One region of the Streptomyces sp. NPDC046727 genome, then DNA from elsewhere that is predicted to be linked to it. Evidence: riboswitches for the same ligand, from Rfam matches in the RefSeq annotation. Region 1 holds a riboswitch; each other region holds the start of a gene.
What was found. A riboswitch is a leader RNA that binds a small molecule or an ion and turns the genes downstream of it on or off. The one in region 1 is predicted to bind cobalamin.

Region 1 (10,459 bases):
AGCCCCAAGGTGATCGGGGTCGATCACGCGGCGCAGACCGCACGGCTGCGCGCGGAGGTGCCCGTGCGCATCTCCGACTGCCTCGACGTGTGCGACCAGGCCAACGTCATCGTCGTACAGCCGTCCGCCGCCGCCCGGGCCGCCGGCGCGCGGCCGGTCTGGCTGGGGCTCGTCAACGACCCGGCCGCGACCGAGGACATCATCAGCTGGGTGCGCGCCGGTGGCCCCGGCGTCGCGCCCCTGCCGGACATCCTCGACCTGTACGCCTTCACGCCACCGCGGCGTACGGATTCCTGACGCCCGCACCGAGCGGGAGGAGTTCGGCCGACGGCTGCGGCCACCCCGGCGCGTACGGCATTGAGAAGATCGTCCGTGACCTGCGGGTGCACCACATCCTGGAAGGAACCAACGAGATCATGCGCGTCATCGCGGCCCATGGCCCGACGGAGGCACTCGGATGAGCGGCAGCGAGGAACCGGTCCTGCTGGACACCAGGGGACGGGCCGCGTACATCACGCTCAACCGGCCCCAGGCGCTCAACGCCCTGAACCATGTCATGGTCCGCCGGATCGCCGAGGCCCTGACCGCGTGGGAGTGCGACCCGGACGTGCACACCGTGGTCATCACCGGGGCGGGGGAGCGCGGCCTGTGCGCGGGCGGCGACATCCGTGCCGTCCACGACGACGCCCGCGACGGCGACGGCAGCGCCTCCGCCGCGTTCTGGCGGGACGAGTACCACCTCAACGCCCGCATCGCCCGCTACCCCAAGCCGTACGTCGCCGTCATGGACGGCATCGTCATGGGCGGCGGCGTCGGCGTCTCCGCGCACGGCAGTGTCCGTGTCGTCACGGAACGGTCCCGGATCGCCATGCCCGAGACCGGCATCGGCTTCGTCCCCGACATCGGGGGCACCTGGCTCCTCGGCCGGGCACCCGGCGAACTGGGCACCCACCTGGCGCTGACCGGCGCGCAGATCGGCGCCGGAGACGCCCTGCTGTGCGGCCTCGCCGACCACTACGTACCCTCCGCCGCCCTCGGGCACTTCGTGGACGACCTCGCCGACATGCCCGTACGAGACGCGCTCGCGCGCCATGTGCAGCCGCCGACCGAGGGGCAGTTGGCCCACCGGCGAGAGTGGATCGACGCCTGCTACGCCGCCGGCACGGTCGAGGAGATCGTCCACCGGCTGCTCGGCCACGGCAGCCCCGACGCCAAGGAGGCGGCCGAGACCCTGCTCGCCAAGTCGCCCACCGCGCTCAAGGTCACCCTGGCCGCGATCCGCCGCGCCCGGCGCCTCGGCCCGCTGGAGCGGGTCCTCGACCAGGAGTACCGCGTCTCGTGCGCCGCCCTGAGCAGCCCCGACCTGGTCGAGGGGGTACGGGCCCAGATCATCGACAAGGACCGCAACCCGCGCTGGTCGCCGGCGACCCTCGCCGAGGTCACCGACGCCGACGTGGAACGCTTCTTCGCCCCGCTCGGCGACCGTGAACTGGGGCTCGCCGGGCCCGGCACCGCGCCGGCCCGCTGAGCAGGATTGCCGCATTCATCGGAGTCGGGAACATGGGCGCCCTCGCGGACGAACGACCGCTGAAATTCCGCCACCGCTGACCCACACGGCCCAGGACCGTTCGCCCGGTGCGAGAGGAAGATCACGCTGGTGGACGCGGTCTTGGCCGTGCACCGGTCGCGCGGTACGGTCTGTCCGATATCGACGACGGCGAGACGGAAGCCGGTGGGAATCCGGCACGGTCGCGCCACTGTGTGCGAGAGCCTCCAGGGGCTCCTCGTGAGTCAGACCCGTGGCCGTCGTCCTGTGCACCACCGACATGGGACGCGAACTCCCGGAGGAGGTTCTGCCATGGCGCAGACCGTCGCCCAGCCGACAGCCACCACTCCCGCCATCCCCGCCAAGCTGCCGCTGAAGGCGATAGCTCCCTGGGCGGTCTTCTTCGGCATCCTGATGCTGGTCCTGCTCTACTTCGTCGGCGCCGAACAGGGCGCCACCTCCGTGTTCAACGGCACGGACGTCCACGAATGGGTGCACGACGCACGCCACCTGCTCGGCTTCCCCTGCCACTGACGCGAGGGGACATCGCGCACCCATGAACTCCGCAACCGTACGGAACCTCCTCGTACGGGGCATGCTCGCCGGCCTCGCGGCCGGCGTGCTCGCCCTGATCGCGGCCTATCTCCTCGGTGAGCCGAGCGTCGACAAGGCGATCAGCTTCGAGGACGCCCATTCCCACGAACACGAGATGGAGGTCGTCTCCCGCTCCCTGCAGTCCACCGCCGGCCTCGCCACCGGCGTCCTGGTCTACGCGGTCGCCTTCGGCGGCATCGCCGCGCTCGCCTTCTGCTTCGCGCTCGGCCGCGTCGGCCGCTTCAGCCCGCGCGCGACGGCACTCCTGCTGTCGGGTTGCGCGCTGCTCGCCGTGTACGTCGTCCCGTTCCTGAAGTACCCGGCCAACCCGCCGTCGGTCGGTGACCCGGACACCATCAGCAGGCGGACCACCCTGTACTTCCTGATGATGCTGCTCAGCGTCCTGCTGGCGGTCGCCGCGACCCTCCTGGGCAAGCGCCTGGCGCCCAGCCTGGGCACCTGGTGGGCGACGGTCGTCGCGGTGGCCGCCTTCGCCGTCGTGATCGGTCTGGCCTACGAGTTCCTGCCGGTCGTCAACGAGGTGCCGAAGGACTTCCCGGCCACGCTGCTGTGGCGGTTCCGGCTGTCCGCGCTGGCCATCCAGTCCGTCCTGTGGGGCGGATTCGGCCTCGCTTTCGGTGAGCTGGCCGAGCGGGTACTGAACCCCAAGCCGGCGAAGGCCGCAGGAGGACGGGCGGTTCCGGCCGCGCACTGACTCCTTCCGGACACCAGAGGGCCCCTCGGAACCATCCGGGGGCCCTCTGGCGTTCCCCGGTGCGTCGAGGTGATCCGACCAGGACCGACTTCCGCGGCCTAGTGGACCTCCGGCGCGACCGGGGGCCGTCCGAGCCGTAGATTCCAGCGTCCGCCCCGCCCACTCAGCTCCGTCACCGCGAGCGGGGTGACATCGAGGCGCCAGAAGACCGGGGTCGGCAGGCCCAGCGCGGCCACGACCGCCGCGCGCACCACCTCCGGCTCGACCACGGCGAGGGTACGACCCTCCACGCCCTGTGCGTCGGCCAGCCAGCGCGTGACCCGTTCACACAGGTCCTCGACCGACTCACCGCCGTGCGGAGCGCAGGCGGGGTCCGTGAGCCAGCGGCCCACCGCCTCCGGCTCGACGGCCCCCACCTCCTCCAGGCTCCGACCTCGCCAGCGACCCACATCGAGACCGGCCAACTCCGGCACGGGTACGCCGTCCAGGCCCAGGGCCGCCGCCGTCTCACGGCAACGCACGCTGGGAGAAGCGAGTACACGGACCGCGGCGGGCAGCGAACCGGCCGCCGCACGGGCCCGGGCCGCGCCGCTGTCGTCGAGAGAGCCGCCGTCGTCGAAGCGGGCCTGCCGCAGGGACGCGCTCATGGCGGGCGAGACGAGAAGGACTCGGCTGGTCACGCGATCGCTCCTGGTCCTGTTTTCATGCAGCTGTTGTCGTGTCGACTCCGGCGACGTCAACTCGCCGGCGGGATTGTCGTGTTGGGCGAGCGCGAACATAGCATCCGCAGAACTCACAGTTGTGCCGCGAACCCCCTCCTCTCCTTGCCGAGGGAGCGGTGGACCTGGCCGGACAGGCCTAGCGGAGCACGATGATCACCAACACCGTGTGGCCGAACCGATGGTCGAAGCGGTGGTCGAATCGGTGGTGGAACCGGGACCCACCGTGGTCGGAGCAGCGCCAGTCGTGGTGGAAGCACCAGTCGCTGACCACATCGCCCTGGACGGCAGGGGCTGCCGCCGCGGCCGTGCCTGCCGTGCCGATCGCAGCGCCGCCGGCCATCACGATGCCGACTGCGGACGCCGCGACGAGACGCCTTGCGCGTTGTGCTCGCATGATGGACACACCCTTTCCTGCGCCCTCCCGCGCGACTCTCAGCGGCTCGAGAGAGCCGCCCTGCTTTTGGTACGTCGGCGGCGGCGTTTTGGATTGGCGTTCGGAATTCCGCCCGGCGCAATCCCGCCGAGCGTCGCTTCCGTATGTCCTACGCACGAGGCGATACCTCCTGTGCAGCAGCTCCATCCGCCGGTTCCTCGGTCGGTCCACTCCCCGCAGATGAACGGCTGGAGTCACCATGAACGCCATCTCTGCCACCGAAATCACCCTGAGAGGACTGGGAGCGTGCTGCGCCGTCGGCAATGCGGTGCTGCACGGCCTCCTGGTTCCCGATCACCTTGAGGAGACGTTCTACATGGGCGTTCTGTTCGCCCTGGGCAGCGCCGCCATGCTCGTCGTGGCCGTGGCACTGGTGACCTTGAAGAGTCCCCTGCCCGCCTGGCTGACGGGAGCTCTCGTCAGCCTCGGCATGATCATCGGATTTCTGCTGTCGCGCACCGTCGGTCTGCCCGACGGCTACTACGAATCGGGCTGGGAGCCCCCGTACGGCCCCCTGTCCCTGATCGTGGAAGGGCTGTTCGTCCTCGCCTCTCTGGCCTGGCTGGGACGGAGGCCGCCGTACACGGCGGACCGCGTGGCTGCTGAGGTTCGCCGCCGGGCATCCGACACCCACGACGATGTCGCGGACCACGCACGCATCGAGCGGATGTAACGCTGGATGTAACGGCTGATACCTTCAGTGGTGTGACATCAGGGCCGACCGTGGCACGGCCGGCGCCGGCCCGGCAGATGTGGCCGCTGTACGCGGCGGGCTTCACGACCGCCTTCGGGTCGCACGGCATCGCGGCGAACCTCGGCGGGGTCTCGGCGGACGCCGTCACGTCGCTGATGCTCCTCGGCGGGCTGCTCGCCCTCTACGACGGCGCCGAGGTGGTGCTCAAGCCGGTCTTCGGCACCCTCGCCGACCGGATCGGTGCCCGCCCGGTGCTCCTCGGCGGGCTCGTCGCGTTCGCCGCCGCTTCCGCCGTGTACGCGGTCGCGGACAGCCCCGGCTGGCTGTGGGCCGCGCGTCTCGGCCAGGGTGCCGCGGCGTCCGCGTTCTCCCCCTCGGCCTCCGCGCTGGTCGCCCGCCTCAACCCGGCGGCCAGGCACGGCCGGGCGTTCGGCGGTTACGGCTTCTGCAAGTCGATCGGCTACACCCTGGGTCCGCTGCTCGGCGGAGTCCTGGTGTGGGCCGGGGGCGGCCTGCGGCTGCTGTTCGGCGCGCTGACGGTGCTCGGCGCGGCGGTCGCCCTCTGGGCCGCGTTGGCGGTCCCCGCCGTACCGCCCCTGCCCAGGACCCGGCAGACCGTGCTCGACCTGGCCCGGCGCCTGGCCGACCCCGCCTTCCTCGCGCCGACCTCGTCGCTCGCGGCGGCGACCGCGGCGCTGTCCGTGGGAGTGGGCTTCCTGCCGGTGTCCGGGCGGGCGGCCGGCCTCGGGACGGTCGCCACCGGGGCCGCCGTGTCGCTGCTGGCCGCCTGCGCCGCCGTCGTACAACCCCGGGCCGGACGGGCGCTGGACGAAGGGCGCCTCACCGCGCGCGGCGGCATGGGCGCCGGGTTGCTGCTCACCGCTGCCGGGCTGGGCTGCGCCATGCTGCCCGGCCTGACCGGGGTCCTCGTGGGGGCGGCCCTGATCGGCGCCGGAACCGGGCTGATCACACCGCTCGGCTTCGCCGCCCTGGCCGCCTCGACTCCCACCGAGCGCCTCGGCCAGACGATGGGCGCCGCCGAACTCGGCCGCGAACTCGGCGATGCGGGCGGCCCCTTGCTCGTCGCCGGTGTCGCCTCGCTGACCACCCTCACCCACGGCTACGCGGCCCTCGCGGCGCTGCTCGCCACGGGTTCGCTGCTCGGCCTCGCCTTCCGCCGCACCGACCGGACGGCCCGGCCGTCCGTGCCCGGCCGCTGAGCCGGACCACAGGGGTCTCGTCACGTCTGCGCGACGCACTACAGATACCCCCTAGGGGTAATGGAAAGGGGGTGTTCAGGCTTGCGTTCTATACGGGTGGGGGGTATACATGAGATCGCTGGAGGGTACCCAGGGGAGGTATCTGGCTCACCTGGGTACCCGTCGCGTCCATGAGTTGCGAGGAGCAGACTTGTCCACCACAACGTCCGGTGCCGCCGAGGTCGAACTCGCCATCGGCGGCATGACCTGCGCCTCATGCGCCGCCCGCATCGAGAAGAAGCTCAACCGCATGGACGGCGTCGAGGCCACCGTCAACTACGCCACCGAGAAGGCCAAGGTCACCTTCCGTGAGGACATAGCCGTCTCCGATCTGATCGCCACCGTCGAGGCCACCGGATACACCGCGCGTGAACCCGAGCCCGTCCGCACCGAGGCGGAACCCGGCGCGGGCCCCGCCGCCGAGGAAGCCGACGAGCTGCGGCCCCTGCGGCAGCGGCTGACCGCCGCGGTGGTGCTCGCCGTACCGGTGATCGCGATGGCGATGGTCCCCGCGCTGCAGTTCGAGTACTGGCAGTGGCTGTCGCTGACCCTGGCGGCGCCCGTGGTGACGTACGCCGCCTGGCCCTTCCACAGGGCCGCCTGGACCAACGCCCGGCACGGCGCCGCCACCATGGACACGCTGATCTCCGTCGGTACGTCGGCGGCGTTCCTCTGGTCGCTGTGGGCGCTCTTCTTCGGAACGGCCGGCATGCCCGGCATGACGCACTCCTTCGAGCTGACCATCGCCCGCAGCGACGGCGCCGGGAACATCTACCTGGAGGCCGCGGCCGGGGTGACCGCCTTCATCCTGGCCGGCCGCTACTTCGAGGCGCGCTCCAAGCGCAAGGCGGGCGCGGCGCTGCGGGCCCTGCTGGAGCTGGGCGCCAAGGAAGTCACCGTGCTACGCGGCAGCCGCGAGGAACTCGTGCCCGTCTCGGAGCTGAAGGCCGGCGACCGCTTCCTCGTCCGCCCCGGCGAGAAGATCGCCACCGACGGCAGGGTCGTGGAGGGCTCCTCAGCCGTGGACGCCTCCATGCTCACCGGCGAGTCCGTCCCGGTCGAGGTCTCCGTCGGGGACGGCGTCACCGGCGCCACGCTGAACGCCGGCGGACGGCTGGTCGTGGAGGCGACCAGGGTCGGCGCCGACACCCAGCTCGCCCGGATGGCGAAGCTGGTCGAGGACGCCCAGAACGGCAAGGCCGCCGCCCAGCGCCTGGCGGACAGGATCTCCGGAGTCTTCGTCCCCGTCGTGATCGCCCTCGCCATCGGCACCCTGGGCTTCTGGCTCGGCAACGGAGCCGGCCTCACCGCCGCCTTCACCGCGGCCGTCGCCGTCCTGATCATCGCCTGCCCCTGCGCCCTCGGCCTGGCCACCCCGACCGCGCTGATGGTCGGCACCGGACGCGGCGCGCAGCTCGGCATCCTCATCAAGGGCCCGGAGGTCCTGGAGAGCACGCGCAAGGTCGACACCATCGTCCTGGACAAGACCGGCACCGTGACCACCGGCCGCATGACCCTGCTGGGCGTCCACACCGCCGAGGGCACGGACGAGGCGGACGTCCTGCGGCTGGCCGGTGCCCTGGAGCACTCCTCCGAGCACCCGATCGCCCAGGCCGTCGCCGCCGGAGCCGCCTCCAGGGTCGGCACCCTGCCCGTCCCGGAGGACTTCGCCAACGTCCCCGGCCTCGGCGTCCAGGGCATCGTCGACGGCCATGCCGTCCTCGTCGGCCGCGAGCAGTTGCTCGCCGAATGGGCCATGTCGCTGCCGGCCGACCTGCGGGACGTCAAGGCCGCCGCCGAGGCGGCCGGGCGTACGGCCATCGCCGTCGCCTGGGACGGCGAGGCCCGCGCGGTCCTCGAAGTCGCCGACGCCGTCAAGGAGACCAGCCCCGAAGCCGTCCGCCGCCTGCGCGCCCTCGGCCTGACCCCCGTCCTCCTCACCGGTGACAACCGGGCCGTCGCCGAGGCCGTGGCCGCCGAGGTGGGTATCAGCCCCGAGCACGTGATCGCCGAGGTGCTGCCGCAGGACAAGGTCGACGTGGTCAAGCGGCTGCAGGGCGAGGGGCGTTCGGTGGCCATGGTCGGCGACGGCGTCAACGACGCGGCGGCCCTCGCCCAGGCCGACCTGGGCCTGGCCATGGGCACGGGCACGGACGCCGCGATCGAGGCCGGCGACCTCACCCTCGTACGCGGGGACCTGCGGGTCGCGGCGGACGCCATCCGGCTCGCCCGCAGGACACTCGGCACCATCCGGTCCAACCTGTTCTGGGCGTTCGCCTACAACGTCGCCGCCCTGCCGCTGGCCGCGGCGGGACTGCTCAACCCGATGATCGCGGGAGCGGCCATGGCCTTCTCCTCGGTCTTCGTGGTCGGCAACAGCCTCCGCCTGCGCGGCTTCCAGGCCGTCGACCGGTAGCCGACAGCGCGGAGCGACCACCCGGACATCCGCCGAGGGCCGTGACGTCGGGCCCCCGGCGGATCGGTCATGCAGCGAAGGGAATCCTGTGATGCGTCATCAGCCGGCCCCACCGGTCCGCGAGCGAGTGAACGGAGCGGCGGCGAGCGCACGGACTCTGCTCCGTGAGGGAGCGGCCCACCCGCTGACACGCATGGTGGCCGTCGCCCTGCTCCAGGCGGCGGCCACCTACTTCGGACAGCCCGGCTCCACCGGGCGGCAGCCGACCGATTGCGCCTGCCGGGTGCCGCCCCGCTGACGCCGGGCGCCGGGGTGCCGAAGCGGAACGTCAGTTGTCGCAGTGGTCCTCGGAGGCGCTGTCGTGGCCGTGGTCGTCGTCCGTCTCGTCGGCCCTGCTACGACGTCTGCGCCTTGTCGTACAGGGCCTTGATCACGTCGCCGAAGTACGGGCCGAACATGCGGTTCGGCAGGAACGTGTAGCCGAAGCTGTTCACGGAGACCTGCAGACCGGTGCCGGTCGCCTCGTCGAAGCCGGTGAACCAGGGGCCGCCGCTGGAGCCGCCCGTCATGTTGCACCCGAGGCTGTGGTCCTGCGAGAAGAGGAAGTCCTTCGAGCTGTTGCCGCTGCAGTAGATGAGCTTCGTGCCGTCGTACGGCGACGCGGCCGGGAAGCCGAAGGAGTACATCGCCTTGTTGTAGCCTCCGTTGAACTGGATGCCCTGGGCGCCGACGACCGAGGTGAGCGTCTTGCCGTTCAGGGGAGTGACGACCGCGGCTCCGACGTCGTAGTTGATGTCCTCGCTCGCCTCCCACTGCGGGGTCGTGAGCGTCTTGGCCGCGCTCCACTGGCCGTAGGGCGCGTTGCCGTTGGCGTAGGCCGGCACGAAGACCCAGTTGGTGTGCCAGCTGCCCTGGTACTTCACGCAGTGGCCGGCCGTGATGACGGTGCTGGCGTTCTGGCTGGTCACGGCGTTGCCGGTGCAGGACGCGGTGCGCCCTTGGAAGGTGAAGAACACCCGGCCCGAGGTCGTGACGACGGCGCCGCCGCCGGTCCAGGGGCCACCCGCCTGCGGGAAGGAAGCGAGGGCGGGGGTGGGGGCGACGGTGGTCGAACGCCCGTGGGGCTTCGGGGTCTTGAGGGTCTTGGCGGCCTGCCGCGTCAGCAGCAGGTCGAAGGGGGTGGCGCCGCGCATACGCGCGGCCGTCCAGAAGGTGCGGGCCTTGTGCTGGTCGGCCGCCGAGGCGGTGTGGGCCGCGGCCGACGCTCCGGAAGCTGTCCCGGCCGTCGCGGCGTCGGCGGCTCCGGCATGGACGAGGCCGCCGGTGAACAGGGCTCCGACGGCCAACAGAATGCCCGCGGCAGTGCGATGGCGTCTCACGCAGGTCTCCTTCTGCCGTGCCCGGACCGGTCACGTCCGGGCAGGGTGGGGGAACGAAGAACGGTGCGGATAGACGTGCGTGAGGCAGAGTGCCACGGATGCCGCGCTTTGTCAGGAGCACGTAAAGATGAATCTGCTGGGCCGTCTCAGTGGCCGCCGTGGCGCAGCAGGAGGTCCGCCACCACCGGGCGGTGGTCGGACGCCGTGGTCCCGGACTCGCGCGTGCCGGTGACGGTGACGTCCGGTGAGACGGTGACCAGGTCGATGCGCTTGACCGGGTCGGTCGCCGGGTAGGTCTTGCCGCCGTGCGGTGCGGCGTCGGTCAACCGACCCCACAGCCGGGCGAGTTCGGGCGCATCCGGCTCGGCGTTGAAGTCGCCCAGGAGGACCTTCGGACCGGAGTCCTCGGCCAGGACGTCCAGCATGTCGTCGACCTGGGTGCGACGGACCGAGGGGTCCGCGCGGTAGTCCAGGTGGGTCGCGTACACGTGCACGCGGGCGCCGCGGACCTTGACGGTCACCTCGGCGAAGCCCGGCGCCGGCGCCGGTACCGGGTCCGGCGTCTGCGTGGACAGGCGGGTGATCTCGTGGTTCTCCGCGTCGCGCAGCGGATGGCGGCTCAGTATCGCGACGCCGTACCGGCGCCGGTCGCCGTCCGCCGTGGCCGGCGGGAGGTCGTAGATCGGCGCGAAGAAGACCCG
Region 2 (10,459 bases), on a different contig from region 1:
GTGGACGTCAACGGCGTCGCCGGCGGCGGCAACTCCTCCGGCTCGGGGGCGAGCCCGAGCCCGACCGGGGGTTAGGCCAGCCACACCGTGGTGTCCGGCGGCAGGGTGCTCCCCTTCGGCAGGGGTGTGCTGCTCAGCAGGACCTCGCCGGGTGGGAGCGGTACCGGTCCGGTGCCGAGGTTGGTGACGTTCCGCCAGGCCCCGGTGCGGCGGAAGTCCAGCACACCGGCGGCCGTGCCCGGCGTCCAGGCCAGCGTCTCGCCCTCCAGCAGCTTGCGGCGCAGCCGCAGGGCCGTGCGGTACAGCTCCAGCGTGCTGCCCTCGGCGCCGGCCTGCGCCTCGACGGCGAGGGCCGCGAAGGACGCCGGCTGCGGCAGCCAGCCGGCCCCGGGCCCGAAGCCGTACGAGGGTCCGGTCGTCATCCAGGGCAGCGGCACCCGGCAGCCGTCGCGGCCCTTGCGGACATGCCCGGTCTGCTCCCAGATCGGGTCCTGGAGCACCTCGGTGGGCAAATCGGCGACCTCGGGCAGGCCGAGTTCCTCGCCCTGGTAGAGGTAGGCCGAGCCGGGCAGGGCCAGCATCAGCAGGGTCGCCGCCCGGGCCCGGCGCACACCGGCCGCCGGGTCGACCGCGGGCGCGCTGCCGCCGGACAGCAGCCAGGCCGCCGGGTCGGTGCCGGGCGGCAGCATCAGCCGGGAGGCGTGCCGTACGACGTCGTGGTTGGACAGCACCCAGGTCGCGGAGGCCCCGGCGGACCGGGCCGTGGCCAGCGACCCGGTGATGACGTCCCGCAACTCCTCGGCGTCCCAGCGCGCCTCCAGATACTCGAAGTTGAAGGCCTGGCCGAGTTCGTCGGGGCGGGCGTACAGAGCGCGTCGGGCGCCCGGGACCCAGGCCTCGGCGACGGCGGTGCGCGGCGGGCGGTAGGCGTCGAAGACCTTCCTCCAGTCCCGGTAGATCTCATGGACCTCGTCGCGGTCCCAGTACGGGTGGCTGCCCGGCTCCACCCGCGGCAGCGCGTCCTCGCCGGTCGCGCCGATGCCGCCGACGTCCCGCAGCGGCTCGGTGAGGTCCTTGGCCAGGCCGTGGGCGACGTCGACGCGGAAGCCGTCGACGCCCCGGTCGGCCCAGAAGCGCAGGGTGGTGCGGAAGTCGGCGCGGACCTCCTCGTTGTCCCAGTTCAGATCGGGCTGTTCGGGGGCGAAGAGGTGCAGGTACCAGTCCCCGTCCGGGACCCGCCGCCAGGCGCTGCCGCCGAAGACCGACTGCCAGTCACTGGGCGGGAGTTCACCGCGCGCACCCTTGCCGGGACGGAAGACGTAGCGCTCCCGGGCGGCGGACCCGGGTCCGGCGCGCAGCGCCTCCTGGAACCAGGGGTGCAGATGCGAGGTGTGATTCGGTACGACGTCCACGACGACCTTCAGACCGAGCCGGTGCGCCTCGGCGACCAGGGCGTCGAAGTCGTCCAGGGTGCCGAGGCGCGGGTCGACGTCCCGGTGGTCGGCCACGTCGTAGCCGCCGTCGGCGAGTTCGGAGGGGTAGAAGGGGCTCAGCCACAGGGCGTCCACCCCGAGCGTGGCGAGATGGTCCAGCCGCTCGGTGACGCCCCTGAGATCACCGAGCCCGTCACCGTCGGCGTCGGCGAAGCTGCGTGGATAGACCTGGTAGATGACGGCCTGCCGCCACCAGTCGGGGTCCCTGGACGAAAGGTCTGCCATGCACGGAATCTGTCCACACCACCGGGAACCGGAAACGTCCGTCCGGGTGACCGAACAGCCGTCCGGTTCAGTCGCCGCAGTGCTCCAGCAGTCCCCGCACCTCCGCGTCCACCACCCGGTACCGCACCACGCGCCCCTCCTTCTCCCCCGCCACCACCCCGGCCGCCCGCAGCAGCCGCAGCGCCTGGGAGACGGCGGGGTCGTTCATGCCCGTGGCGATCGCGAGGTCGGAGACGGCGAGCGGTCCGGTGCGGTGCAGGGCGAGCAGCAGCGCGAGCCGGTTGGCGTCGGCCAGCAGGGAGAAGCGGTCGGCCCAGGCGCGCAGGCGGTCCGCGTCACCGATGGCGGCGATCGCCTCGCACACCCGGTGACCGTCGATGGTGCGCCGGTCGGCTCGGTCGGCAGGCACGAGATGCATGCCGTCATCCTCGCAGGCGCGCTTTTGTGATCTTGCATACCTGCGCGGGTGCGCAGCTATGCAGGAAACCGCGTGCCCCTCTACGGTGGGCGGGCCGTGGTGTTCGGGAAGTCGATGCAAGGTCGACGCGGCCCTCGCCACTGTGATCGGGGAGTCCCCGTTCCGCGTCCCGCGAGGGGCAGCCACTGGGCGTCGCAGGGCGGCCGGGAAGGCAGGAGCGGCGGATGTGCGTACCCGTAAGCCAGGAGACCGGCCACGGCAGCTCATGAAGTGATCCACGAGGTGCTGGAGCATGAAACCGATGGCTGACGCAGCTTCTTTCCGCTGGCGACGCGAGGACACCGTCAAGACGGTGGGGCTGCTGGCGGTGATCGTCGCTCTGCATGTCGTCGCCTTCGGGATCCTGTTCCTCCTCGTCGCGCCCGAGCACTACAAGGTGGGCAGCGATGTCTTCGGGGTCGGGCTCGGTGTCACCGCCTACACCCTCGGCATGCGGCACGCCTTCGACGCCGATCACATCGCCGCGATCGACAACACCACCCGCAAGCTGATGGCCGACGGGAAGCGGCCGGTGTCGGTGGGGTTCTGGTTCGCGCTCGGCCATTCCAGCGTGGTGGTGCTGCTGGCGCTGCTGATCGCGGGCGGCACCTCGCTGGCCGGGAAGGTGATGAACGAGGGGTCCAGCACCCACCAGGTGCTGGGCTTTCTCGGTACGACGGTCTCCGGGACGTTCCTGTATCTCATCGCCGCCCTGAACCTGGTCGCCCTGGTGGGCATCCTGAAGGTCTTCCGCGCGATGCGTGCCGGTGCGTACGACGAGAAGGAGCTCGAACAGCGCCTCGACTCGCGCGGGTTCATGAACCGGGTCCTCGGCCGGCTCACCCAGTCCGTCTCGCGGCCCGGGCAGATGTACCCGCTCGGCTTCCTCTTCGGCCTCGGCTTCGACACGGCCACCGAAGTCACGCTGATGGTGATGGCGGGCTCGGGCGCGGCGGCGGGCCTGCCCTGGTACGCGGTGCTCTGCCTGCCCCTGCTCTTCGCCGCCGGGATGAGCCTGTTCGACACCCTCGACGGCACGTTCATGAACTTCGCCTACCAGTGGGCGTTCTCGAATCCCGTCCGCAAGGTCTTCTACAACCTCGCCATCACCGGCCTGTCCATCGCGGTCGCCTTCTTCATCGGCACGATCGAGCTGGTCGGCGTGGTCCACGAGAAGTTCGGCCTCAGCGACCCGGTCACCGGCTGGGTGGCCGGGCTCGATCTCGACAACGTCGGCTATCTCATCGTCGGCCTGTTCGTGGTGGTATGGGCGGCGGCGCTGGCGTACTGGCGGCTGGCCCGGGTGGAGGAGCGCTGGTCGGCCCCCGCCCCCGCCGCCCCTGCCGACTAGCGTTCCACGGTCTCCAGGTAGAGCTTGACGTACCGGTCGGCGTTGACCTCCAACGCGACGTCCACCAGCGCCCGTTCGCGGCCGCCCTCGTGGATCTCGGACTCGCCCAGGCGGGGCCGGCGGTCGACGATGGTCTGGCCGCGGGTCGGGCCGGGGGCGAGGGAGACCTCGACCGGCAGGAGGCGGGTGGTGATGCCGTGCGGGTCGGCGACCGCGCACACCGCGCCCGCGTCGCCGAGGCCGCCCGCCTCCTCGGCCTCCGGCGGCTCGCCCTGGTGGGCCGGCCGGTGGGCGAGGAGTTCGCCGGCCAGGCGGGTGCCGGGCTCACTGCTCGCGCGCAGCCGGTGCACCTCGGCGCTGTCCACGACGACCTGCCGGAAGACGTCCAGGCCGTACATCGTGATCGGCACCCCGGCCGTGAGCAGGATCGCCGCGGCCTCGGGGTCGTGCCAGACGTTGAACTCCGCGACCGGCGTGGCGTTCCCGATCTCCACCGCCCCGCCCATGAACACGATCCGCTCGATGTTCCGGGTCACCTCCGGGTGGGTGCGCAGGAGCAGGGCGATGTTCGTCAGGGGTGCCGTCGGGATCAGGGTGACCGGGCGCGGGGAGGCGAGGATCTCGCGGTGCAGGAGCGTGACGGCGTCGACGTCCGCCGGGGTGCGGGACGGCGCGGGCAGGCCCAGGTCGCCCATGCCGTCGGCGCCGTGCACGGGGGCGGAGCGGGCGGGCTCCAGCAGCGGGCGCTCGGCGCCCCGGGCCACCGGGATGTCGGGGGCGCCCGCCTGCTCCAGCACGGTGAGGGTGTTGCGGACCACGCCGTCGACGTCGGTGTTGCCGGCCACGCAGGTCACCGCCCGGAGGTCGAGCCCCGGGTGGCGTACGGCGAACAGCAGGGCCAGGGCGTCATCGACGCCGGTGTCGCAGTCGATGATCACGGGGGTGGGCTGACCGGTCACTGCGGACTCCTTCCGTCGAGCCGACCTTAGATCAGGTCGGCGGATCGTGACCGGCGCCGGGTGATCATTCCCAGAGCGCGGTGCCGCGGGCCGCCACCCGTGCGGCGATGCGCCGCAGGAGTTCACTCCCGGGCAGCGCACCGGGCCGGCGACCGTCCCGCAGGCGTACGGCGGCCAGCCCGGCGCCGGCCTCCCGCGCGCCGATCACCGCCTGGTACGGCACGAGCCGTGCCGCGCGGATCCTGGCGCCCAGGGTGCCCTCCCCGGGCCCGGACAGCTCGGCGCGCAGGCCCAGCGCGAGCGCCTCCCGGACCAGTGCCGCCGCCGGTTCCACCTGCTCCTCGGCCACCGGCAGCACGGCCAGCTGGACGGGGGCCAGCCAGGCGGGGAACGCGCCGCCGTGGGCCTCGATGAGGTGGGCGACGGCCCGTTCGACGCTGCCGATGATGCTGCGGTGCACCATGACCGGCCGGTGCTTTCCGCCGTCGGCGCCGATGTAGTGCAGGTCGAAGCGGGCGGGCTGGTGGAAGTCGATCTGCACGGTGGACAGGGTGGACTCGCGGCCCGCCGGGTCGGCGATCTGCACGTCGATCTTCGGGCCGTAGAAGGCGGCCTCGCCCTCGGCCTCCTCGTACGCCACCCCGGCCTCGGCGAGCACCTCGCGCAGCAGCTCGGTGGCCCGCCGCCACAGCTCCGGGTCGGCGACGTACTTGCCGCCCGCGCCGGGCAGCGAGAGGCGGTGGCGTACGGCCTGGATGCCGAGGTCGGTGTAGGCGCGGGCGATCAGCTCCAGGGCGGCGCGCGCCTCCGCCACCGCCTGGTCCAGGGTGCAGAAGATGTGCGCGTCGTTGAGGTGGATGGCGCGTACCCGGGTCAGGCCGCCCAGCACGCCGGACAGCTCGGCGCGGTGCATGGTGCCCAGCTCGGCGATGCGCAGGGGCAGTTCCCGGTAGCTGTGGGAGCGGGAGCGGTAGATCAGGGCGTGGTGGGGGCAGAGGCTGGGCCGCAGGACGACCTCCTCGGCGCCGAGCTTCATCGGCGGGTACATGTCGTCGCTGTAGTGGTCCCAGTGCCCGGAGATCTCGTACAGCTCCCGTTTGCCGAGGGCGGGCGAGTACACGTGCCGGTAGCCGGCCCGGCGTTCGGCGTCCCGGATGTACTCCTCCAGGGTGTGCCGGACGGCCGCCCCGTCGGGCAGCCAGTACGGCAGGCCGGCGCCCATCAGCGGGTCGGTGTCGAAGAGGTCCAGTGCGCGGCCGATGCGGCGGTGGTCGGGGAGCTGGTCGTTCATCGGGGTCTCCTCGGTGCGGGAGGCGGACACCCCGGTGCACGTCGAAGCCCCGGGGCGTTCGCCCCGGGGCTTCGATGCTGGTCAGGTGTCAGCGCGCCGGGACGGTCTCCGGCGTCGTCGTGCTCGACGGGCACTGCTGGGCGCGCTGCATGCGGCGACCGTAACAGCGGCGCCCGCCGGACGGCCACGGGTTTTCCGCCTCACCCGGACGCCGTGCGTGCCCTCACCCGTACGGCCCGGAGCGCTGGTGAGCGGGTCGGGCGGGTGGTGCCGTGAGATCAGGCACCCCACCTCGGCCGGTCGCACGCAGCTCAGGAGGCACCGATGTCCCCCGCGATACGCCCCCGCATACCCCGTGCCGTCCTCCTGCCCCTCCTCGCCACCGGTCTGCTGGCCGGCGGCGCCGTCGCGGCCCTCGGGCTGCGGCACCCGGCGAGCGCGCCGCAGCCCCTGCCGACGGTCGACCGGTCGGCGGTCCCGTCCAAGGCGCCGGCGCGGCCCGACGGTTCCACCCTCACCGACGAGCAGGCGCAGGCCGCTCTGATCACGCAGACCGACCTCGGCGCGCCCTGGACCGCCACGACCGGCGCGGCCACCTGGCGGGACGGCCTGCTGAAGGCGCAGACGTCGGCCGGGGAGTGCCAGCGGCTGCTGGACGCCCTCTACAGCGACGAACTCCTCGGCGCCCCGGGCCGGGTGGCGATCGGCCTGGACGACGCCGACACCGAGGCCCAGCTGCGCTACCAGATCGGCGCCCGCCGCCCGGCGGACGTGGACGCCGTGCTGACCTGGCTGGGCACGATGCCGCAGCAGTGCGCGCGGTTCACGGCCACCACGCAGCTCGGGCTCGTGGAGGACGTGCAGGTCGTGAACGCCCCGCTGCCGGAGGTCGGGGACGTGCGGCAGGGCCTGCGGGTCTCCCTGGCCAGTACGGACGCCGACGGGCAGGAGTACCTGCTCACCCTGGACGTGGCCGCCGTCCGGGTCGGCGAGGACGCGTTCGCCCTCACCAACGGCGGCCTCGGCGACGTACCGAACGACGCGACGCAGGCCGCCGTGCAGATCGGCGCCCTGCGCCTTGCGGACATCCGCAGGCAGGGCCGGGCGCAGGTGTGACGCTCACAGCGGGGGCTGGGCGGGGGCCGGGCCCAGGGTGGTGGTGCCGGGGGTGGTGCGGTGGCCCAGACCGGTGCGGTACGCGTCCAGGGCGGCCTCGGTGCGGCCGGTGCGGCGGAGCAGGTCGCCGAGGAGGCGGCACAGGTCGGCGAGGTCGCCGGCGGCACCCGCGCGTTCCAGCAGGCTGAGGGCGCGGACGTAGTGCTCCTCGGCGGCCTCGGTGTCCCGGGCGTCCTCGGCGATGATGCCGAGGAGGCGGTGCGCGGCGGCGGCGTGGACGGCGCCGCGCTCGGAGGAGAAGTCGCCGAGGACGCCCTCCAGCAGCTCGGCGGCCTCCTGGGACTTGCCCCGCCGGTGCAGGACGTCGGCGAGTTCGACGGCGGCCTGGCTGCGGTACAGCGCGGCCCGGCTCTGCGCGAGCATGGCGTGGGCCTGCCGCAGCTCGCCCTCGGCGCGGTCCAGCTCGCCGTTCTGCGCGCAGACGTAGCCGCGCATCCAGTGGCAGTTGGCCAGCTCGGTGCGCAGGCGCAGCTGGCGGTACAGCTCGGCCGCCTTGGCCAGGGACGCGTCGGCCTCGGCGACCCGGCCCTCGGCGAGCAGGGTACGGGCGACCGAGCGGTGCATCCGGGCGATCAGCGCGGGGTCGCCGGCCTGCGGGGCGAGCGCGAGGGCGAACTCGGCGGCCTGGGCGGCGCGGGCGTGGGCGCCCATGTCCATGTACGGGCCGATGACGCTGGCGTAGAGCAGGAGCAGGGCGTCGGGGTCGTGCAGCCCGCCGCGGTTCAGCTCGTCGAGGGTGGACTCCAGGAGGTAGACGGCGTACCGGAGTTCACCGGCGAGGTAGTGGGCGACGGCCCGGCCGCGTACGGCGGGCACGCGCTCGGGGAGGGTCTTCCCGGTCAGCCGCCCCTCGGCCTGCTCGAAGTACTCCCGCGCCTCGCCCAACTGCCCGGTTTCCAAGGCACATTCGCCGAGCCCGAGCAGGGCGGCGCACTGTTCGCCGCCCAGTCCGTGGGCCTCCGCCTCGCCGCGCAGCACGGCGTACTGCGCGGCGGCCTCCTCGGCCCGCCCGTCGGCGAGGACCCGCTGGGCCTCGGTGAGCCGCAGCCGCAGATCGGTGGCGAGGTGGGCGGGCCGACCCACGGCCAGCTCCTCGAAGGCGACGCCGAGCCGCTCCGCGATGTGCCGCAGCGCCTCGTCGGAGGCCCGCACGCGCCCCGCCTCCAGGGTGGAGATGTAGGCGGGCGTGTACGCGGGCTCCGCCAACTGGCGCTGTGTCAGACCACGTTGGGCCCGCAGCCGCTGCACGCGCCGCCCGACGACCTCCGGATCATCCCTCTCCCGCATGACCCCTACGCCCCCCAACTGCCCAGTCACCCCTTGCCGTTAGGCTCCGGCAGCCCCTAGGTTAAACGGCGTATTAAGCATGCTTAACAGGTCGCTGTTGTGTTGCGAGGTCGCCGTGCACGGACGTACATCCGCACCCTACGCACGCCCCACCGCACGGAGGGCCGTAACGGCGGCCGTGATCGCCGCGGCGGCCCTGCTCATCGCGGCGAACGCCGGCCCGGCGAAGGCGGAGGCGCCAGCGCCGGCGGCGCATGCCGTTGAGGTCAGACAGCGCTGACGAAGACAGCCCACGCCCGGGGAGTCACGGTGAGGTGCGCGGCGTCGGGCTTCTTGGAGTCACGGATGGCGATGAGGGCGGGGAGGTCGGCGACCTCTACGCAATCACCTCCGGTATTGCCGCTATAGCTGGACTTCCGCCACATCGCTGTCTTCAGCCGCTGGCTGATGTCCATAGCGTTCCTCCATCACGCGGATGATCAGTGCCGCCGAATCCTCTACGGAGAGGGCGGAGGCCTGCAAGTGAGCGTAACGAAGGGCTGCTTCCCTGACAGTGTCCGGGTTGGCCGTCATGTGCCCCGAGATCAGGTCTTCGGTGTACACGATGTCCGGGTCATCAGCGAAGCGCAGTGCATTGAACGACCCGATGAGACTGGCGTGTTCACCAGCGCGGAACGGCAGCACCTGGACGCGCACCCACCTGTCGTCGCGGAAGCTCAACAGGTGGGCCAGTTGGTCACGCATGACCTCACGACCGCCGATCGGCCTGTGCAGAGCCGCCTCATCCAGGACGACCCAGGTCAACGGCGGCTGCTCGCGCGCCAGGAGGCGCTGACGCTCCATACGTGCCGCCACCAGCTCATCGAGCCTGTCCGGCATACCAGTCGCCAGCACGGCACGTGCGTACGCCTCGGTCTGCAGAAGGCCGTAGACCATCTGCGCCTGATACGTCGAGATGTAGGTCGCCTTCGCCTCCATCTCCGCATACGGCTGAAACCACGTAGGCAACTGGCTCCGCAGAACCAACCCCACCAACCGCGAGAAGAACCCGTCCGTCATCAGCGCCGCGTCCACCCGTTCGGCGAACTCCCGCGTCGGAACCTTCAGCGTCGTCTCGATCTGGCCGATCAGGGAGCCCGTGCAGAAGACGATCGCGCCCAGTTCCTTCTGCGTCAGCCCCGCCGCTTCCCGTTTTCTCCGTAGCTCCGAGCCGAAGTAGTCCAGTGGAGAGGCACTGGGGTCGAGTGCGCGGATGTTGACCATGGCGTGAGGCACCCCCTGCGATCGGACTGTCGCTGAGCGTAACGGAGTGGTCGCCCGCAGGTGCCGGAAACGGCGAAACCGACCTACGCTGCGACCGTGACGTCATCCGCCGCGCGCACCGCACTGGACCTCACCTCCGACCTCCCGGTCACCGGCCTGGAGGACATGTACCGCGACCTGCACCGCCATCCCGAGCTGTCCCTGCGCGAGCACCGCACCGCGGGGAAGCTGGCCGAGCGGCTCAGGACGGCGGGGTACGACACCGCCGAGGGGGTCGGCGGCACCGGCGTCGTCGGGGCCCTGCGCAACGGGGACGGGCCGACCGTCCTGCTGCGCGCCGACATGGACGCGCTGCCGGTCCGGGAGGAGACCGGGCTGCCGTACGCCTCCGAGACGGCCGGGCTCATGCACGCCTGCGGGCACGATCTGCACGTCACCTGGCTGGCCGGGGCCGCCGCGGCGCTGGCGGCCGGGCGGGATGCCTGGCGCGGGACGCTGCTGGTGGTGGGGCAGCCCGCCGAGGAGACCGGGCAGGGCGCGGTCCGGATGGTCGCCGACGGGCTGTACGAGCGGTTCGGGCGGCCGGACGTCCTGCTGGGGCAGCATGCGGCGCCGGGCCCGGCGGGGCTGTATCCGCACTCTCCCGGACTGATCATGTCCGCGGCGACGGACGTGGACATCGTGGTGTACGGGCGGGGCGGGCACGGTTCGCGGCCGGAGACGACCGTCGACCCCGTGGTGACCGCCGCCTACCTGGTCACGCGGTTGCAGACGGTGGTGTCGCGGGAGATCGCCGCCGGTGAGTCCGCGGTGCTGACCGTGGGGCGGATCGAGGCCGGTACCCGGCACAACATCATTCCCGCCGAGGCGCGCATCGCGCTGAACCTGCGTACCCAGTCGGAGGCGGTCCGGCGGCGGATGCTGGCGGCGATCCGGCGTATCGCGCTCGGCGAGTGC
Region 3 (10,459 bases), on a different contig from region 1:
AGCGGTCCCGGCGCGGGGGCCGCTCCCCCGGACAGTGCGCCGTCGACCAGGCGGTACACGGTCTTCTCCTCGTTCCCCGTCCCCACGTCCTTGGTGCGTACGGCGCTCACCCGGTCCCGCGCGCCGCCCGCGGGCAGCGCCACGCCGGTCACACACTCACCGGGCACGAAAAGCCCGCGGGGGAAGGCGCGCCGGCGCTCCTTCGCGACATCCCGGATGTACCAGTGCCGGTCCATGTCCTCCTCGTCGCACACCTGGCTCTCGGAGTCCCCGTGCAGCAGGAGGTCCCCCCGCTGCGAAAAGTCCAGGTAGGAACTGCTCCAGTCCTGAGCGGCAGGATCCCACTCCCACCACGCGACCGCCTTCGCCCGCCCCGTCCGCCACACCCGTACCGCCCCGTCCCGGCCGGCGGCCGCGATCTTCGTACCGTCGTCGCTGACGGCCACCGTGTCGGCCTCCCCCGGCACGTCCTCGGGAGTCCTCTGTCGCGACACCTCGCCGTCGTCCCCGAGCCGGAACACCAGAACGCGCGGCTTGCCGTCGTTCCCGCGCCGCAGCACGGCCAGCACCCGCCCGTCCGCCGAAGCCGCCGTCGTCTGCACCGAGCCCTCCGGCAGCACCCGATGGATCCGCAGCGCCTTCGACAGCGGCAAGGACGTCCGCAGGACCGCGCGCCGCGCCTCGGGCACATCGCTGGTCCGGCGTGCGGCGAGCGCCAGCAGGGCCGCGTCCACCGGATCGTCGGCGGCCCGGCTCTCCGCATAGCTCGCCAGCCTGCGTGCCGCCTCCTGCCGGTCGCTCCGCTTCCCGCCGTTGACGAGGTGGACGACCACGACGCCCGCCGTCAACGCCAGCACGGCGAGGCACGCCACCAGCGCCACCGCCCCGCGCCCCCGCCACAGCGCGCGCCGCCGGTGCTGCCGGCTCAGCTCGATGAACTCCCGCTCGGCCAGGGAGATCTCGTCCGGCCGCTCGGTCTCCCTGCCCCGGGCCGCCGTGACCTCGGAGCCCCGCAGCAGCAGGTCGGGGTGGCGCTCGCCCTCCTCCCACTCCCGCAGCCGTCCCCGCAGGCGTTCGTGCCAGGCCAGGAAGTCCCGGGACTCGTCCAGCCAGCCCCGCAGGGTCGGCCACTGCCGTACCAGCGCCTCGTGGGCCAGGGCGACCGTCTCGCGGCCCGCGCTGTCCCGGGCGATGACGAGGAGCCGGGTCGCGGCCAAGGCCTGGGCGGCGGCGCGCAGTTCGTCCGGAAGCTGGTCGAAGGCGCGCGCCACCCGGGCGTACTCCTTGCCCTTCACCGGCCGCGCGAGGCGTTCGAACAAGCGGCGGGCCACCGCCTCGTCCACCCCGCCCGGCCCCTTGCACACCTGCGTCAGCTGCTGGTCCGCGTACCGGGCGAGCGCGCCCTCCACCCCGCCGATCTCGCGGTACCCGGCGTGCGTGAGGCGGCCGTGCGCCTGCCGTTCCCAGAGTTCCGCCAGGGCGAACTCCACCAGGGGCAGCGCGCCCGGCTCGCCGCCCGCGTCCGTGACGATCCGTTCGGCCAGGCCGGGTTCGAACTCCACTCCGGGGACGGCGGCGACGGGCAGGCGCACCACCTCGTCCAGCTGGGCCGGGGTCATCGGCGCGATCATCTGGACCGTGCCGCTGAGGGCCTCGGCCCGGCCGCCCATGACGAGTTCCTCCAGGGACGCCGAGCGCAGGGTGGCCAGGACCCGGAAGCGGCGGCCCTCCGGGTGGCAGGCCCGTGTCATCGGCAGCAGGACGTCCAGGAGGGCGCGGGCGTCGGCGGGGCGGGCGCCCACGGTCTCCTCGAACTGGTCCAGGAGGACGACGTGTCCGGCCGTACCGGCGTGCTCCAGGACGCGGGCGCCGAGCAGCACCGCCGTCCGGCCGCGGTCGCCGCCGGTGAGTTCCCGGGCCAGGTCGCGGGCGGCGGGGAACTGGCCGGCCAGGGCGGCCGCGAGGGTGCGGATCGGGTCGGTGTCCGGTTGCCCGGCGAAGTCCGTGACCGTGTGGCCGGCCGACCGGAGCAGGGGCAGCACCCCGGCACGCACCAGGGACGACTTGCCGACCCCGGAGGCTCCGGCCACCGGCACGAAGGGGTGGGTGCGGACGGCGTCGGCGATGCGGGCGCTGTCCGCGCGGCGGGCGAAGAAGACGTGGGCGTCCTGTTCGCGGAAGGGCTCCAGGCCCCGGAAGGGGGAGGGACGCAGGTCGGGGTCCAGGCCGAGCAGCAGGGCGGCCGGGATCAGGTACGCCGTCGCCGCCGGGGCACCCAGCTCCATGGCGACGGTCATGCCGACCACCCCGCCCTGCACGGTGTCCCACACCGGCGATCCGCTGAACCCCCGGGCGATCGAGGGGGATCCGGGCGCCGCCTCCATGGACGTCCAGCCCTTGCCGACCGGGGCGCGGAGCCGGCCGCGCACCCATACCCCGTGGTCGTCCGTGCGGTGCGGGAAGCCGAGGACGCGGAACGGGTGGCCCCACATGCCGGTGCCGCCCGCGAAGCGGACCGGTGCCGTGCCCGGGACGGTCTCCGCCAGGGTCAGCAGGGCGATGTCGCCGCCGCCGTCCGCCGTGACCGGACGCCAGTGGGTGACGGTCGCCGTGCGGCGCGCGGACGGCGGGTGCAGCAGCGGGAAGTCGACGGACACCGGGGCCGTGGGGGGTGTCGTGGCCGACTCGTCGCCGCCGAGCGCGCTCGCGACGACGTGCGCGCAGGTGCACAGCGTGCGTTCCGCGACCAGGAAGCCGGTGCCGGTGACCCGGCCGTCCTCGCTCCAGAAGCGTGCGATGCCGCGCGGGAGTTCGTCGTCAGGAGCGGCTTTCGCCATCACGCTGCCCCGGAATGTCCGACGGATCCGTGTTCGACCACTGCATGCTCACCGTGAAGTGCGCCTCGGTCGATCCGCGCGCCACCACCACCCCGGCCTCGGCGCTCACCGTGATGCCGAACTCGACGGTGACGGACTCGGGCGGTCTCGCCAGTGTGCGGGCCTCGGTGACGAGCGCGCCGAGTGCCGGGCGGACCCGGGTCAGTGCCTGCTGGAGGGTCTCGGCCGCCCCGGCCATCGCGCCGCCGCGCGAGACCCGCTGCACGCCCGCCGGGCCCTCGCCCGCCACCTCCAACAGCACGATCTGGCCGTCGTCCAGCAGCATCTCGCCCACATACGCCACTGTGCGTCCCCTCCCGCGTCCGTTGCGCCCCGTATGAGTCGTACGCGCTATTGCAGATGCTCACGGTGCGTGAGTACAAGCGGGAGCGGTGAATGCCGTCCGCGCGAGGGGAATTCACCGCGATCCGGCCGTCCGGCGGCGTCCGGCGTGCTAGCGGTGTGGGCCTCAGCACAGTCCGGCATCCCAGGTCAAAGGCAAGTTGACGGCCGTTCCGGGGGCGTGGTGGACTGCCCAGGCCATGTACGGCGGCAGGAGAGGAAGCCGGTGCGAATCCGGCGCGGTCCCGCCACTGTCACCGGGGAAGAACCCCCGGGAGCCAGGAACTCTCACCGCCGATTCACGTCGAACCAGGGCGCGGACACCCTGAGTGAGGACACATATCGCCATGCTCGGCTGCCCATCGAGGACCCGTACCAGGCCCGTTCCTGTGCCCACGGCCGGCTGAGCCGATGGGTGCCGATCGCACGTACGCGTACGGCGCCGCCGCCGGCGTCCTGGGCGACCTGCTCCTCGGCGATCCGCGCCGCGGGCATCCGGTCGCCGCGTTCGGCCGGGCGGCCGGAGCCGTGGAAGGCGCGTTGTGGCACGACCACCGCGGCTGGGGCGCGCTGCACACCGCCGTGTGCGCCGGTGGCGCCGTCGCTCTCGGCGCGCTGGCCGTACGCGCCGTACGCCCCTTGCCTGCCGCCTCCGTCGCGCTGACCGCCGCCGCCACCTGGGCGGTCGTGGGCGGCACGTCGCTCGCCCGGGAGGCCCGCGCCGTCGGGCGCGCGCTGGAGGCCGGGGACGTCGAGGCCGCCCGGGCCCGGCTGCCCCATCTGTGCGGCCGGGACCCGCAGGCGCTGGACGCCGACGGCATCGCCCGGGCCGTGGTCGAGTCGGTCGCCGAGAACACCTCCGACGCCGTCGTGGGCGCGCTGGTGTGGGGCGCCGTGGCCGGGGTGCCGGGGCTCCTCGGGTTCCGCGCGGTCAACACCCTGGACGCCATGGTGGGCCACAAGTCGCCCCGCCACCGGCGCTACGGCTGGGCCTCCGCCCGCCTCGACGACGTCGCCGGCTGGCCGGGGGCCCGGCTGACCGCCGTCCTCGCCGCCGCGGCCGGACCCGATGCCCGGGGCGCCCTGCGCGCCTGGAAGGCCGACGCACGCAAGCACCCGAGCCCCAACGCCGGGCCCGTGGAGGCCTCCTTCGCGGGCGCCCTCGGCGTACGCCTCGGCGGAACCCTCTCCTACGGCGGCCGGGTCGAGCACCGCCCCGTGCTCAACGGCGCCGCCGGCCGGCCGGTCCGGGTCACCGACATCGACCGGGCCGTACGGCTCTCCCGCCGCGTCGGCCTCCTCGCCCTCGGCACCACGGTCGCCGCGCGCGCACTCCTGAAAGGACGTGGGAAGTGAACGGTGGTCTCCTCGTCGCCGGCACCACCTCCGACGCCGGCAAGAGCGTCGTCACGGCCGGCATCTGCCGCTGGCTGGTACGCCAGGGCGTGAAGGTCGCGCCGTTCAAGGCGCAGAACATGTCGCTCAACTCGTTCGTGACGCGCGAGGGCGCCGAGATCGGGCGGGCTCAGGCGATGCAGGCGCAGGCCTGCCGGGTCGAGCCGACCGCGCTCATGAACCCCGTGCTGCTCAAGCCGGGCGGCGAGCAGAGCAGCCAGGTGGTGCTGCTGGGCAAGCCGGTGGGCGAGCTGAGCGCGCGCGGGTACCACGGCGGGCGTCAGCAGCAGCTCCTCGGCACGGTGCTGGACTGCCTGGCCGAGTTGCGGGGCACGTATGACGCGGTGATCTGTGAGGGGGCGGGGAGCCCGGCCGAGATCAACCTGCGGCGCACCGACATCGTCAACATGGGCATCGCCAGGAACGCGCGGCTGCCCGTGCTGGTCGTCGGCGACATCGACCGCGGGGGCGTGTTCGCCTCCTTCTTCGGGACCGTCGCCCTGCTCTCGCCCGAGGACCAGGAGCTGGTCGCCGGTTTCCTGGTGAACAAGTTCCGCGGGGATGTCAGCCTGCTGGAGCCGGGGTTGGACATGCTGCACGGGCTGACCGGGCGGCACACCTATGGTGTCCTCCCGTTCCGGCACGGGCTCGGCATCGACGAGGAGGACGGACTGCGCGTGTCGCTGCGCGGGACCGTCCGGGAGTCCACCGTCGCCCCGCCCGTCGGCGAGGACGTGCTGCGGGTCGCCGTGTGCGCGGTCCCGCTCATGTCCAACTTCACCGACGTGGACGCGCTGGCCGCCGAACCGGGCGTCGTGGTCCGGTTCGTGGACCGCCCGGAGGAGCTGGCGGACGCCGACCTCGTCGTCGTCCCGGGGACCCGGGGAACGGTCAGGGCGCTCGCGTGGCTGCGCGAGCGGGGCCTGGCGGACGCCCTCGTCAGGAGAGCCGCGGAGGGCCGCCCGGTCCTCGGTATCTGCGGCGGCTTCCAGATCCTCGGCGAGCACATCGAGGACGAGGTCGAGTCCCGCGCCGGCGCCGTCCCCGGGCTCGGCGTGCTGCCCGTCCGGGTGCGCTTCGCCCGCGAGAAGACCCTCACCCGGCCGAGCGGCCAGGCCCTCGGCGAGCGGGTCGACGGCTACGAGATCCACCACGGGGTGGCCGCCGTCGCCGGGGGCGAGGCCTTCCTGGACGGCTGCCGGGTCGGCCAGACCTGGGGCACCCACTGGCACGGCTCGCTGGAGTCGGACGGCTTCCGGCGGGCCTTCCTGCGCGAGGTGGCCGCCGCCGCGGGCCGCCGCTTCGTGCCCGCGCCGGACACCTCCTTCGCCGCGCTGCGCGAGGAGCAGCTCGACCGGCTCGGCGACCTGATCGAACAGCACGCGGACACGGACGCGCTCTGGCGGCTCATCGAGTCGGGCGCGCCGCAAGGACTGCCTTTCATCCCACCGGGAGCGCCCGCATGAGCACAGTGTTGTTGTTGTCGACCGCCGACACGGATCTGCTGGCGGCCCGGGCCGCCGGCGCCGGCTACCGCATCGGCAACCCGACCCGGGTCGACGTCGCCGAGGAGCTGCCGGGCCTGATCGAGGGCGCGGACCTCGCCGTCGTACGGCTGCTGGGCGGCAAGCGGGCCTGGGAGGACGGGCTGGCCGCGCTGAAGGCGTCGGGCCTGCCGACCGTGCTGCTGGGCGGCGAGGCCGTGCCGGACGCCGAGCTGATGGCCGAGTCGTCCGTGCCCGCCGGTGTGGTCGCGGAGGCGCTGAAGTACCTGGTCGAGGGCGGGCCCGCGAACCTGACCGAGCTGGCCCGGTTCCTGTCCGACACCGTGCTGCTGACCGGCGAGGGCTTCGAAGAGCCGCGGAAGATGCCCGAGTACGGCGTGCACGGCTCGTACCCGGTCCGGGACGGCCGGCCGACCGTGGGCGTGCTCTTCTACCGGGCGCACGAGCTGAGCGGCAACACCGGCTTCGTGGACACCCTGTGCGAGGCGATCGAGGCGAAGGGCGCCAACGCCCTTCCCGTGTACTGCGGTTCGCTGCGCGGCGCGGACGCCGGGCTGTACGAGCTGCTGGCCCGGGCCGACGCGCTGGTGGCCACGGTGCTCGCGGCCGGCGGCACGCACGCCTCGCAGGCCTCGGCGGGCGGTGACGAGGAGTCCTGGGACATCGGGGCGCTCGCCGACCTGAACGTCCCGGTCCTGCAAGGCCTCTGCCTCACCTCGTCGCGGGCCGCGTGGGCGGAGTCGGACGCGGCCCTCTCCCCCATGGACGCGGCGATGCAGGTCGCGATCCCGGAGTTCGACGGCCGGCTGATCACCGTGCCGTTCTCGTTCAAGGAGCAGGGCCCGGACGACGTGCCGGTGTACGTCGCCGACCCGGAGCGGGCCGCGCGGGTGGCCGGAATCGCCCTGCGCCACGCCCGGCTGAAGCACAAGCCGAACGCCGAGAAGAAGGTCGCCCTGGTCTTCACGGCGTACCCGACCAAGCACTCCCGGGTCGGCAACGCGGTCGGACTGGACACCCCCGCGTCGGCGGTCCGGGTCCTGGACGCCCTCAGGGAGGCCGGCTACGGCCTCACCGAGTACCCCTCCGGCGGCGACGAGCTGATCCACCGGCTGATCGAGGCCGGCGGCCACGACGTCGAGTGGCTGACCGAGGAGCAGCTGGCCGCCGCGCCCGCGCGGGTGCCGCTGGCCGACTACCGGGCGTGGTTCGAGAAGCTGGACCCGGAGCTGCGCGACGCGATGACGGAGGCCTGGGGCGAGCCGCCGGGCAGCCTGTACGTGGACGGCGACGACATCGTCCTCGCCTCGCTCCGGTTCGGGAACGTCGTCGTGATGATCCAGCCGCCGCGCGGCTTCGGGGAGAACCCGATCGCGATCTACCACGATCCCGACATGCCGCCGTCCCACCACTACATGGCCGCGTACCGGTGGCTGGAGAACAGTTTCGGCGCCGACGCGATCGTGCACATGGGCAAGCACGGCACGATGGAGTGGCTGCCGGGCAAGGGCCTCGGGCTCGGCGCCGGCTGCGCGCCGGACGCCGTCCTCGGCGACCTCCCCCTGATCTACCCGTTCATCGTGAACGACCCCGGCGAGGGCACCCAGGCCAAGCGGCGCGGGCACGCCACGGTGGTCGACCACCTGGTGCCGCCGATGGCCCGCGCGGACACCTACGGCGACCTGGCCAAGCTGGAGCAGCTGCTGGACGAGTACGCGCTCGTCTCCGACCTGGACCCGGCGAAGGCCCCGGCCGTCCGCGCCCAGATCTGGACCCTGGTCAAGGCGGCCGAACTCCACCACGACCTGCACGTGGCCGAGCAGCCGGACGACGACGAGTTCGACGAGTTCGTCATGCACATCGACGGCTATCTGTGCGAGATCAAGGACGTCCAGATCCGGGACGGCCTGCACATCCTGGGCGGCGGTCCGGTCGGCGAGCCGCGCGTGAACCTGGTCCTCGCCGTGCTGCGCGCCTCGCAGGTGTGGGGCGGGCAGGCCAACGCGCTGCCGGGCCTGCGGGCCTCGCTGGCCGAGCACTTCGGGCTCGTGGAGAAGGAGCTGCTGGCCGAGCCGGGCGCGCCGGTGAAGGTGCCGGTCGAGCTGACCGACCTGGTCGACGGCCCGTCCCGTACGGCCGCCGACGCGATCGACCTGCTGGAGCAGCTGTGCCGGCGGATCGCGGAGGGCATGGAGGCCCGGGCGTGGGACCGTACGGTCGTCCCCGCGGTCCTGCGCGCCGTGCTCGGCGCCGAACTCCCCGACGCGGAGGCCGTGGTGGAGTTCGCGTGCGACGAGGTCGTACCGCGGCTGGCGCGGACCACCGACGAGATCGGGCACATCCTGCGGGCCCTGGACGGCGGTTACGTGCCGGCCGGTCCCTCGGGCTCGCCGACCCGCGGTCTGGTCAACGTGCTGCCGACGGGCCGGAACTTCTACTCGGTCGACCCCAAGGCCATTCCGTCCCGGCTGAGCTGGGAGGTCGGGCAGGCGCTGGCGGACTCCCTGGTCCAGCGGTACCTCCAGGACACCGGCGGGTACCCGAAGTCGGTGGGCCTCACCGTGTGGGGCACGTCCGCGATGCGCACCCAGGGCGACGACATCGCCGAGATCCTGGCGCTGCTGGGCTGCCGCCCGGTGTGGGACGAGGCCTCGCGCCGGGTGACGGGGTTCGAGGTGATTCCCCTGGCCGAGCTGGGGCGGCCCCGCATCGACGTCACCGTCCGCATCTCCGGCTTTTTCCGCGACGCGTTCCCGCATGTGGTCGGTCTGATCGACGACGCGGTCCGGGCGGTGGCCGAACTGGACGAGCCGGCCGAGTCCAACTTCGTGCGGGCGCACGTGGACGAGGACACCGCCGGGCACGGCGACCGCCGCCGGGCGACGGCCCGTGTCTTCGGCTCGAAGCCGGGGGCCTACGGCGCCGGTCTGCTGCCGCTGATCGACGCCCGCAACTGGCGCAGCGACGCGGACCTGGCCGAGGTGTACGCCGTCTGGGGCGGCTACGCCTACGGGCGGGGGCTCGACGGGCGGGCGGCGCGCGGGGACATGGAGACCGCGTTCAAGCGGATCGCGGTGGCGGCGAAGAACGTCGACACCCGTGAGCACGACCTGGTCGACGCCGACGACTACTTCCAGTACCACGGCGGCATGGTCGCCATGGTCCGCCATCTGACGGGCGCCAACCCCGAGGCGTACGTGGGCGACAGCGCCGTACCGGACCAGGTGAAGACCCGCACGCTGGGCGAGGAGACGCACCGCGTGTTCCGGGCGCGGGTGGTGAACCCGCGCTGGATGGCGGCCATGCGCCGGCACGGCTACAAGGGCGCCTTCGAGATGGCGGCGACCGTCGACTACCTGTTCGGGTACGACGCCACGGCCGGCGTGGTCGACGACTGGATGTACGAGAAGCTCAGCGCGGAGTACGTCTTCGACCCGGAGAACCGGGACTTCATGCGCAATTCCAACCCGTGGGCGCTCAGGGGCATCACGGAACGCTTGCTGGAAGCAGCGGACCGGGGCCTTTGGGCGGAGCCGGACAAGGAGACCCTGGACCGGCTCCGCGCGACCTACCTCGAACTTGAGGGCGATCTGGAGGGAGAAAAGTGATCTCCCCGGCAACCCCCGCAGCGGCGGGGAGCACGTCATCCCGCGCAGAGCCCACGGGTTCGACTTGGGATCACCCCCGCGTCTGCAGGGACCAGAGCAGCAGTCTGGCAACCTGCACAGCTCGCGGCACCCTGCCATTGCATAAGGCACTCGAAGGAGTGATCGCGGCGTGACTACCCCCTTCCCATTTTCGGCCGTCGTCGGCCAGGACGATCTGCGGCTCGCGCTGCTGCTGAACGCCGTTTCGCCGGCGGTCGGCGGTGTGCTGGTGCGCGGCGAGAAGGGCACCGCGAAGTCCACGGCGGTACGCGCGCTGTCGGCGCTGCTGCCGGAGGTGGCCGTGGTGCCCGGGTGCCGGTTCTCCTGTGACCCGGCCTCCCCCGACCCCGCCTGCCCGGACGGGCCGCACGAGGCCGGCGGCGGCGCCGAGCGGCCGGCGCGGATGGTCGAGCTGCCCGTCGGCGCGTCCGAGGACCGGCTGGTCGGCGCGCTGGACATCGAGCGGGCGCTCGCCGAGGGCGTGAAGGCGTTCGAGCCGGGCCTGCTGGCCGACGCGCACCGCGGCATCCTCTACGTCGACGAGGTGAACCTGCTCCACGACCACCTGGTCGACCTGCTGCTGGACGCGGCGGCGATGGGTGCCTCGTACGTCGAGCGCGAGGGCGTGTCCGTACGGCACGCTGCCCGGTTCCTGCTCGTCGGCACCATGAACCCCGAAGAGGGCGAGCTGCGC

Region 2: another riboswitch for cobalamin. It lies ahead of ABZ937_RS13795 (HoxN/HupN/NixA family nickel/cobalt transporter); the one in region 1 lies ahead of ABZ937_RS35510 (CbtB-domain containing protein).
Region 3: another riboswitch for cobalamin. It lies ahead of ABZ937_RS35355 (cobalamin biosynthesis protein); the one in region 1 lies ahead of ABZ937_RS35510 (CbtB-domain containing protein).

Annotation. Positions count from the first base shown of each region.
Region 1 is NZ_JBEYYR010000041.1:6,528-16,986, forward strand. Features, by position in the region: gene ABZ937_RS35495 (hypothetical protein) at 1-297, shown strand, start outside; partial or broken gene ABZ937_RS35500 (acyl-CoA dehydrogenase family protein) at 351-461, shown strand; gene ABZ937_RS35505 (enoyl-CoA hydratase/isomerase family protein) at 458-1,528, shown strand; cobalamin riboswitch at 1,679-1,822, shown strand; gene ABZ937_RS35510 (CbtB-domain containing protein) at 1,859-2,080, shown strand; gene ABZ937_RS35515 (CbtA family protein) at 2,103-2,855, shown strand; gene ABZ937_RS35520 (histidine phosphatase family protein) at 2,954-3,535, opposite strand; gene ABZ937_RS35525 (hypothetical protein) at 3,714-3,971, opposite strand; gene ABZ937_RS35530 (hypothetical protein) at 4,210-4,683, shown strand; gene ABZ937_RS35535 (MFS transporter) at 4,761-5,924, shown strand; gene ABZ937_RS35540 (heavy metal translocating P-type ATPase) at 6,115-8,379, shown strand; gene ABZ937_RS35545 (hypothetical protein) at 8,471-8,677, shown strand; gene ABZ937_RS35550 (peptidase) at 8,775-9,758, opposite strand; gene ABZ937_RS35555 (endonuclease/exonuclease/phosphatase family protein) at 9,905-10,459, opposite strand, start outside.
Region 2 is NZ_JBEYYR010000009.1:108,950-119,408, reverse strand. Features, by position in the region: gene ABZ937_RS13810 (DUF4142 domain-containing protein) at 1-75, shown strand, start outside; gene ABZ937_RS13805 (glycoside hydrolase family 13 protein) at 72-1,718, opposite strand; gene ABZ937_RS13800 (metalloregulator ArsR/SmtB family transcription factor) at 1,786-2,136, opposite strand; cobalamin riboswitch at 2,217-2,409, shown strand; gene ABZ937_RS13795 (HoxN/HupN/NixA family nickel/cobalt transporter) at 2,438-3,526, shown strand; gene ABZ937_RS13790 (nucleoside hydrolase) at 3,523-4,485, opposite strand; gene thrS (threonine--tRNA ligase) at 4,550-5,776, opposite strand; gene ABZ937_RS13780 (hypothetical protein) at 6,101-6,892, shown strand; gene ABZ937_RS13775 (helix-turn-helix transcriptional regulator) at 6,896-8,239, opposite strand; gene ABZ937_RS13770 (DUF397 domain-containing protein) at 8,506-8,664, opposite strand; gene ABZ937_RS13765 (helix-turn-helix transcriptional regulator) at 8,642-9,502, opposite strand; gene ABZ937_RS13760 (amidohydrolase) at 9,599-10,459, shown strand, end outside.
Region 3 is NZ_JBEYYR010000040.1:64,359-74,817, forward strand. Features, by position in the region: gene ABZ937_RS35345 (serine protease) at 1-2,837, opposite strand, end outside; gene ABZ937_RS35350 (CU044_2847 family protein) at 2,818-3,162, opposite strand; cobalamin riboswitch at 3,387-3,529, shown strand; gene ABZ937_RS35355 (cobalamin biosynthesis protein) at 3,630-4,574, shown strand; gene ABZ937_RS35360 (cobyric acid synthase) at 4,571-6,079, shown strand; gene cobN (cobaltochelatase subunit CobN) at 6,076-9,726, shown strand; gene ABZ937_RS35370 (putative cobaltochelatase) at 9,896-10,459, shown strand, end outside.